DNA from 3 places in the Staphylococcus simulans genome. Region 2 is predicted to be linked to each of the others. Evidence: predicted binding sites of a transcription regulator. Region 2 holds the regulator's gene; each other region holds the start of a gene.
What was found. Region 2 encodes Rex, which represses fermentation and respiration genes when NADH is low (regulators of the CRP and FNR family bind a similar motif). Its sites were predicted from a motif close to TTGTGAAATATTTCACAA; they were not measured.
Positions count from the first base shown of each region.

Region 1: a site for Rex is predicted at 1,849-1,866, ahead of arcA (arginine deiminase). Genes of this name have one in related genera too.
Region 3: a site for Rex is predicted at 1,261-1,278, ahead of MUA87_RS03130 (formate/nitrite transporter family protein). Genes of this name have one in related genera too.

Region 1 covers NZ_CP095100.1:460,357-463,562, reverse strand. Annotated here, with positions in the region: gene arcD (arginine-ornithine antiporter) at 1-289, opposite strand, end outside; gene arcA (arginine deiminase) at 557-1,792, opposite strand; gene MUA87_RS01780 (hypothetical protein) at 2,297-2,983, opposite strand; gene MUA87_RS01775 (thiolase family protein) at 2,984-3,206, opposite strand, start outside.
Region 2 covers NZ_CP095100.1:1,015,088-1,018,293, forward strand. Annotated here, with positions in the region: gene MUA87_RS04515 (ABC-F family ATP-binding cassette domain-containing protein) at 1-852, opposite strand, end outside; gene MUA87_RS04520 (redox-sensing transcriptional repressor Rex) at 1,417-2,058, shown strand; gene MUA87_RS04525 (sulfurtransferase TusA family protein) at 2,109-2,333, opposite strand; gene MUA87_RS04530 (YeeE/YedE family protein) at 2,389-3,206, opposite strand, start outside.
Region 3 covers NZ_CP095100.1:760,180-763,385, reverse strand. Annotated here, with positions in the region: gene MUA87_RS03135 (amino acid permease) at 1-728, opposite strand, end outside; gene MUA87_RS03130 (formate/nitrite transporter family protein) at 1,383-2,225, shown strand; gene MUA87_RS03125 (hypothetical protein) at 2,294-2,647, shown strand; gene MUA87_RS03120 (hypothetical protein) at 2,644-2,826, shown strand; gene MUA87_RS03115 (hypothetical protein) at 2,935-3,117, opposite strand; gene MUA87_RS03110 (HAD-IA family hydrolase) at 3,134-3,206, opposite strand, start outside.

The DNA of each region.
Region 1 (3,206 bases), 550 kb from region 2:
CGAACCAGTATCCCCATGCACTGGAGAAACCGACGAAGTCACCGAAACCGGCACGTGCATAACTGTAAATACCGCCGTCTAAATCAGGACGTTTATTTGTTAAGTTCTGGAATACAAATGCGAGTGATATCATACCTACAGCTGTAATGATCCATCCGATGATAATTGCTAATCCGCCGGCATTGCTGCCCATGTCAGAGATAATATTAAAGGCGCCGCCGCCGATCATTGAACCAACGACCAGACCGATTAAAGCCGTTTTACTGAGTTTACTTTGTTCTCCGCTCATCTTCAAAACTCCTTTAATGCTTGAGACTCTCTCAAAGCATGTGTTGTCAATTTATTTATTTTTTGACGCTATACTGCTTTAATTGTTTTAAAGGGCCTGCGCCTCTTGCTATTTCCAAAATCATAGGCCATGTACAAACATGTCGCCGTGAATAGGTATCAAATTAAGTCAAAGCAGTATTCAATCTAAAGCCAGGCTTTAAGTGATGACGCTAAACTGCCTCTATTGATGCAATCCTTATCACTTAAAGCACTGTATACTTTAGAATTAGATATCTTCACGGTATAACGGTTGGCTCATGCAACGTGGGCCCCCGCGTCCGCGAACTAATTCACTACCTGTTACTTCGATAACTTTAATGCCTTTGTCGCGTAATAATTGGTTAGATACATAGTTACGGTCGTAAGTAACAACGACACCTGGACGGATTGTTAATGTGTTAGATCCGTCGTTCCATTGTTCACGAGGTCCTACGATGCGGTCACCGTCACCTGTCGGAATGAAGTCGATGTGGTCTAAATTCAACGCGTCTTTTAATGTTTCTTTTAAGTTGTGTGTACGTGTGATTGTGATATCTTTGCCATCTTCAGTTGGTTCAAGTGTGAAGATATTCATGTCTTCACCTTTTTTCTCGATAGCTGAGTGGATTGTGAATTTATCATAGTCAATCATTGTGAATACTGTGTCTAAGTGCATGAATGCACGTGTATTCGCGATTTCAATCGCAACAACTTTTCTGATTTTTGAATCTGGGTTCGCAAAGATTTGACGCGCTAATTTTTCAATCGCTTGTGCTGATGTTCTTTCAGAGATACCGATTGCGATTACTTCTTCAGAAAGAACTAATTCGTCTCCACCTTCAATGTTGTAAGGTGAGTTTCTGTCTAACCATACTGGAATATCAGCATCTTTGAATCTTGGGTGATGTTTTAAGATATAAGTGATGAAGATAGACTCTCTGCGACGTGCTGGCCAGAACATACGATTAACTGTCATACCATTACCTACTGACGCTTGTGGGTCACGTGTGAAGTAAAGGTTTGGCATTGGGTTCATGTAGAATGGATAAGAATCGTCCACATACTCTACTAAGTGTGCATGGTCTTGTCTTACTTCTTCTTTACGAACACCTGCCATTACTTTTTCGATTAAGTCTTCGTTATTTAATGTTTCGAATAACTCTTTTACTTCTTCTTCATGGCCTAATAATGTATCTTCAGATTCCGCTAATACATCTTCAATAAATTGTTCACGTACTTTTGGATCTTCAATGGCTTCTGCAGCTAATTTTTCTAAATAAAGCACTTCTACGCCTTCGTCACGTAGCACTTGTGCAAATTTGTCATGCTCTTCTTGTGCTACTTTTAAATACGGGATATCATCAAATAATAATTCTCCTAAATACTCAGGTACTAAATTTTCTAATTCTTTACCAGGTCGTTTAAGTAATACCGTTTTTAATTTACCGATCTCACTGTTTACTTTAATTGGATGTTCATTCATTTGTGAAACCTCCTTGTTTTATTTATCTATATTGTAAGCCCTTTCAAATGTTGCTCATGTGAATTAAATCACATTACAACTGTTGTACTTTTCACACTTATCTTTTTATTCATTACATGTTTCTGTATATTTAATACATTTATATGGGGTTTACATGTATAAACTATGAATAATAAGCGAATTTAATGTGCTTTAAATCCCAAAGAAAAAATTTTATTCATTTTTTAGAGAATATATACATTATGTTTCATAAACCGTGTCAGTGTGGCCCTTTTAACAATGCATCTCAGTCTTAGTATTTTGAGACATAAAAAAAGAACCAGCATAAAGGTCCAATATAAATCCCTCCTTATATGGCTCTACCCGTATTTGATTAAATAACCGCTTCTTTACAAAACTTTAAAATTTTACCAAACTGCATAAAAAAAGAAAACCACGGTGTGGTTTTCAACACTTACTAATATGTTCTCTCTTCATACCTATTTCTTATAAACCATCCATTATCTATCTTACTTTAATCTCTATACACGGTTGATGCGCTGTATTATATACACTCATATGCGTATAACTGTCTTTTGAATCCACTTGAATGTATAACCATTCATCTTTTATGATCATCTGTTTATATTTAATGTCTAACTTGCGATAAGCTTTTAATTCATGATCATGCGATGCCCCTACCTCTAATGCTTTCATTACCACAAAATCTCCAGGCATCACATCCTCTTGCCAATGAATAGGATTATAATCAGAGACTGTTTTTAAATACGTTTCAACATCATCCCACTTTATTTCTAACGGTAAAGCTTGGGCTGGTAAAGAAAATGTTTCTTGAACGTTAAGTGTTTCAGATGATGAGGACTGTTGATGAAATGTCTCTTTCATAGTAACAAACGTTGTTTCAATCTCTATCCATATATCAGCGCTATCCGTTGCGGTAACTGTCAGTAAATAACGTGATTGCTCAAAGTGTTTAAGGGCTCGTTGATCTATTAATTTAAGTTCAGCTGTATAAGTCTTTCCTTCTATTAAAGAATGATAACGATGGATACGTTTCTGTCTTAAGATAAAAGAATGTTCAGCTGATGCTTGAAAGGGTTCAAAACGATGCCAGATATCTGTTAAATAAAACGCATCTAAAGGAATAGAAGCGTATTGCGACGATAATTTCCAAGTAAATGTCTGTTTCATTTAGTGCTCTACCTTCTCAAATAAAGTTGAAATACCTAATCCGCCACCAATGCCCATTGTAGCTAATGTATGATTTCCAGGGAAATACGTAAGAATAGAAATCAGTCGTGCGACTAAATTTGCACCGCTTGCGCCATATGGATGTCCTTCAGCGAGTGCACCACCAAATGGATTCACTTGCCTTTCTTCTATACCAAGCAAGTCCATAGAAGCGAGTACTTGA
Region 2 (3,206 bases):
GATATTTTTTTCGACAAATGTTTCTAGTCGTTTAATTTCAGCTTGTTGACGTTCGTATTCTTGCATGCGTTTTTGATAATATTGATCACGTTGTGTGATGAATTTACTATAGTTGCCGACATAGTGTTGAACTGCACCGAGTGCGACATCGTAGATTTGGTTGACCGTTTTATCTAAGAAGAAGCGGTCGTGACTGATAATAACGATAGCACCTTTAAAGTAATTCAAATAATCTTCGAGCCATTGTGTTGTTTCCATATCTAAATGGTTGGTCGGCTCATCAAGTAATAATAAATCAGGTTCACTCAATAACATTTGTGCGAGTGACAAACGTGTTTTTTGACCACCGCTGAAATCATTTACTGAACGATTGAAATCTTCTTCGTTAAAATCTAATCCGTGTAAGACCGTTTTAATCTTGCTTTCAAATTGATACCCCTCTAAGCGTTCAAATTGGTTAGACAAAGCTTCATATCTTGCCATATGGTCTTTGAAAGTCTCAGATTCATATTCATCAGCATGATTGGCTAACCAATTAGTTTCCGCCTGCATCTCTTGTTCCATTTGTTTAAGATACGCAAAAGGTTTAGACATCTCTTCCCATACGGTATGGTCAGTATCTAAGGTCATTTGTTGTGTTAAATAACCGACTTTTAAATTTTTGATTTTCGAGACATTGCCGCTATCATAACCATCCACACCAGCAATGATTTTCATTAATGTTGATTTGCCAGCGCCATTTCTGCCGACAATGCCTATTTTTTCATGACTCTTTACTTCAAAGTGGACATCACTAAAGATTTCTTCCCCGTCGAAGGATTTTGAGACATTGTTTAGTTGTAGTAATATCATTCAAATTTATACGAGATTTGTCTATAAATATCTCGTAGTCCTCCTTCCTAAAAAGCGTCGCTTAGTTACTATTATAAGCGCAATTGACATGAATTCCTAACATATCACGCGAAATTAAAAGATTGAATATTTTATCAGAAATTTGTGTCAATACACATTTAATACAGACCATTAATTATGATTTGTTTTAAAAAAATGTGTTCAAAACAAAATTCTAATCGTATAATAGTTAGTACATTGCTGTAATTTACAAATGCAATTATGGATGTTTTAGTGTAATAAAGAGCGTATTCACTAAAATGTTGATAATACAGTCATTCCAATTTCTGAAATCATACGGTATACTTAAATAATAAAAAATGATTCCAGAAACAAGCTGAGTATTGTTGTACAGCATTATTAACTATGATAATACTATAATCTGCTAATAGTCGATAAAATGACTACTTTTCACAACTCCATGGCTAAATTAACATAACTTCATACGATTAAAAGTATAGTTTTATTATGGTTGAACTGAATAAAGTTTGGGATAGTAGTTAGAAAGATTTGGAGGAAAATAAATTGGCTAATCAAAACAATAAAATTCCTCGCGCGACTTTGAAACGATTACCCTTATATTACCGATTCGTGAATACCCTTCAAGAAAAAGGGATAGATAGAGTGAATTCTAAAACAATCAGTGAAGCATTGGATATTGATTCAGCTACCATCAGAAGAGATTTTTCATATTTTGGTGAGCTGGGTAAAAAAGGTTATGGTTACAATGTGGAGAGTTTATTAGAATTCTTTAAAGGCGAAATCAGCGAAAGTGATGTAATTCGTATTGGTTTAGTCGGCGTAGGGAACTTAGGGAAAGCATTGCTTTCATATAACTTCTCAATCCACGATGATATGGTGATTACAGAAGCGTTTGATATTGACGCGGATGTAGTCGGTACGCAAATTGGAAAAGTTGTAGTTAAAGACATGGATGCCATTCATGATATTTTGAAAAAAGGCAATTTAGATGTAGTGATTATCACAACACCTGGAAGAGCAGCACAAGAAGTTGCTGATCAACTTGTCGCTAGTAACGTAAAAGGTATTTTAAACTTTACACCTTCACGTATCGATGTACCTGATAATGTATCAGTACATCATATTGATTTAGGGGTAGAATTACAGTCTTTACTCTTCTTTATGAATAATATGAATCGTAAATAAAGAAAAGGAGTTTGCTTGAATTTTCATTCAATGCAAACTCCTTTTTTAGTTTAGGCTTTTTGAACTGTAATTGTCCAAGAAGCGTCTCCTAATTGTTCGTAATTTGTTACAGGGTAAGATTTTTCAGCTGCCCAGTTTGGGATAGCTTCTGTCGCTTGTGTGCAGTCAAAGTCAATTTTCAATTCGTCTCCGACTTCTAATTCTTCCATTTTCTTCTGTGCTTCGATAAGAGGGAAAGGACAAACCATTCCGACTGTTCCTAGTTCGTATACCATAGTTTCATTCTCCTTTGTTTAAAACTTTTTATTCGTTATGGCTATTTTAACTTAATTATGATTGTGTTGCAGGTCTTGAAGCAGTTGTTTTAGCAGGTGCTTTACGTAATGCTTTCATTGGTTTAATAAAGATAAAGTAACTCATTAACCAAGTACCTAAAATCATTGATGCAAGAGCAATCCAGCCTTGCCAAGATAATGCTGCTGTTGCAACTAAGCCGTTACCAATTGAGCAACCGCCGGCAACTGAAGCGCCGAATCCCATTAATGCACCGCCGATAACACTATTTCTTAAAGTCTTTTTATCTGGTAATCTCCAAGCAAATTCACGTGAACCTTTAGCTGCAATATAAGATCCAATGAAAATACCTAAGACTAAGAATACACCCCAGTCTAAGAATGATGTTTTACCTGTGATGATAAATTGTACTAAATTTGAAGAAGGTGTAGTGATACCTAAACCACCTTCACGGCCTGCTGAATAACTCATTGGCCAAGCAAGTAACGCAATTAATCCAACAATAATTGCTGCTACGAATGGGTGGAATTTCTTTTCAAAGAAGAAGTGACGTACACCTGTGAATTTTTGTTTTAATTTAGGGACTGCAATTTTCGGTTTAGGTTTACGTACTGTTTTAACCACAAAGAACACTGTAATTGCTGTAATGACAATTACCCAAACCCAAGCAGGAATACCTGTACTTGTTGACATATCTGCATTAACATTAGTTTTTGAATTAAGACCTTCCATCACTGGTTTTAACAATCCTGCTTTAGTAATAGCTGAGAATACTGCATAAGCAACTAAAGCTAACCAGCTGCCGATAAGACCTTCACCAGCACGGTAGTAAGTACCAGTGGCACAACCGCCAG
Region 3 (3,206 bases), 250 kb from region 2:
AAAATACGCCAGATAACACCGTTAACTGCTTTTTTAATATTCTTTTGAGGATTTTTAGTTTCCCCTGCTGTGATACCGATTAATTCTACACCTTGATAAGAACCTACAACGATTGATAAAGCAAAGAAGAAGCCAAGCCAACCGTTAGGAAGGAAACCGCCGTGTGACCATAAGTTAGATAAACCGATGGCATTTCCGCCGTTACCAAGTCCGAAGAAAATCAAACCGAAACCAGCAATAATCATTAAAACAATAGTGACAATCTTGATCATCGCGAACCAGAATTCAAATTCACCGAACGCTTTAACTGATACTAAGTTCGCTGAAGCTAATAATACAATAACGATAACACCAGGAATCCAATCCGGAAGTTCTGGGAACCAATATCTCATGTATTCTCCGACTGCGATAACTTCACTCATACCAACTACAACCCACTGGAATATGTTACTCCAGGCTGTTAAATATCCTGCTACTGGATGAATATAGTCACTTGCGAAGTTTGCAAATGAACCTGTAGTAGGATGTAAGTAAACCATTTCTCCCATTGCACGCATTACTAAAAATAAAAATAGTCCAACAATTAAATAAGCAAAAATAACAGATGGTCCTGTCCATTTAATTGTACTTGTCGCACCCATAAATAAACCAACGCCGATGGTACCACCGAGTGCGATCATTTGAATCTGTCTAGAACTTAATCCCCTGTGTAATTGAGTTTCTTCCATTAGAAAATACCCCTTCTCTTTCATGATTTCCAGGCCCTATTACAAGTTATCGATAGCTGCCCCATTCTCTCTTTCTATTTCAGCGTCCCAATTTACTAAAATTTAAAAGATTGCGAAAAATTTAACAATGTTTCTTTTTGCTATCGATTTGTAACTTTTCAAGCCCATTGAGGCTATTATACTATAAAATTTCTAGATGAAAACATAAAAATTACACTTTTATGTATGCGCTTTCATTTATTTTTTCCTAAAATACAACAAAAGCAGTCATCGCGCATTTTAATGCATTTCGCACTCAAATAAAATATTGTATTCCTAAAACACACACAATGAACAGTGTCCATTTAGTAAATACATTTTATTTGAACATTATAGCACGGAGTTTTATAAAAGCGCAATGTACTTTTGATAATTTTCTGATTCTTTGTCATGTACATAGAGACAATTGTCTTTTTGACACAATCACTGTTTTATATACAAATGCAGTATTTCAATAATTTTCACGAGACAGTCATATTTATAAAAAAAGTTTATGTGAAAGTATTCACAAAAATAAGAAATGCGATTATACTATATGCATTACAGAAAATGAGATAACCCTCTCAGCCTGAATTAATATTAAACATTTTGCTAGAGCGAGGAGTTTTTTTAGGAATGAACAGTGAAAAATATATCCGTTGGGATAATGTATTTTATGGACGTAAATGGGTTAAAGAAGTTGTTAAAACTATCCAAACTAAAGACGTCTTACAAGCGACTTATTTTAAGCGCTATTTATTACGTGCCATGATGGCAGGTTTTATTATCAGTATTATTGCAGTCTTTGTATTAGCCATTAAAGCTGGTTTTGTACAAGAAGTACACACAGGAGAAATCAACACAGGAATTATCAACATCGTCGGATCAGTTGCCTTCAGCTTTGCCTTAGTACTGATTCTTTTTACCAATTCAGAACTCCTGACAAGTAACTTTATGTATTTCACAGTGGGTTTATATTATAAAGTTATTTCGCCATGGCGCGCTTTCCAAATCTTTATGTTATGTTTCATCGGTAATATGTTAGGTGCCCTAGCCTTCTTTATTATCTTACGTTTCAGTGATGTCGTTACACCAGAAATGATGAAACAATTAGAAGTCTTGCTACATCACAAAACAATGACAGCTGACTTTACTCAAATATTAGCTAAAGCAATTTTTGCCAACTTCTTTATCAATATCTCATTAGTTATTGCGATGCAAATTGAAGACATTCTAGCAAAAATGTTTGTGATGATGTTTGGGGTTGCTATCTTCGCATTCATGGGTTACGAACACGTTGTTTATAACGCATGTCTATTTATCGGCGGTGCTATTTACCAATCAGATGTTTTACACTTCTGGCCTGCAGTCATCAATATCATAGCTGCATTCATCGGTAACTATATCGGCGGCGGATTAATCATCGGTCTATTCTATGCTTACTTGAATGACCATAAACAATTTAAGAACGAGCTTTAATATGCATACGACGCACCAATATACTATGTTATAATTTGAGTGAACTGAATTGAAAGGAGACGTCAACATTGTCTAAACAATTAGTTTCACGCGGACTATTATATACATTTATATTTGGTGCGTTATTCTTTTTCTTAAACCGCTCAGCCAGTCAAGAATCGCTGACACATACTTTAATTATGTCGGTAATTGCTGCTGTGGTATTCGGTGTATGCTATGTCGCTTTGTTTAGCGCATTGACTTCTCCAGCTAAAAAAATGAAAGTCGGGATTGTATTACCGATTACCGTTATACTCGGTATTGTTATCGGACACTTTACAAATCATATGAAACTTGGAGTAGGCCTTGGCCTAGTACTTGGTATTGTCATTGCCTTTCTCTGGGATTATTTATCAAAGGATCATAAAGGAGAATCAGAGTGAAGCTTACCTTAATTATTATTATCATAGTGCTCCTTATCATCAACCTTGTACCAAACTATCTCATGTACAAACGTTTGAAAGCACAAGGTGAACAAGCAAACCGTCGTGCATTAATGATTGGAGTAGACGCGATTTTATTAGTCTTAGTCATCGTCGGTCTAGTTTATATGTTGAAATAAACAAAACAGAGGATTCAAAAGTTAACGGCTTTTGAATCCTCTGTTTTATTATAATTTTAATTTCATTAATAGTTTGTATCCTCTTTTTCCAACAGTTGCTCATTAAAGTTATAACTGCCCTTTCAATACAAACTGATAAACTAAGTAGGCAGATATCAAGTAAATCATAGAACCTATCATGAACGCGCGAAACCTGACATTCATCGGCACCCTTCTATTAAAGATAGGTGCAAGTATTAAGTTTCCAACGCCAATAATTAACGGTCCTGCTAAAAAGAATAATAGCAACATGCGCTCACCTGCTCACTTAAAAATATTGTTTCATAATTGTTTCAGCATCTAAATTCATTCCTTCTAAATTTAAATTGCTGAAATCCATC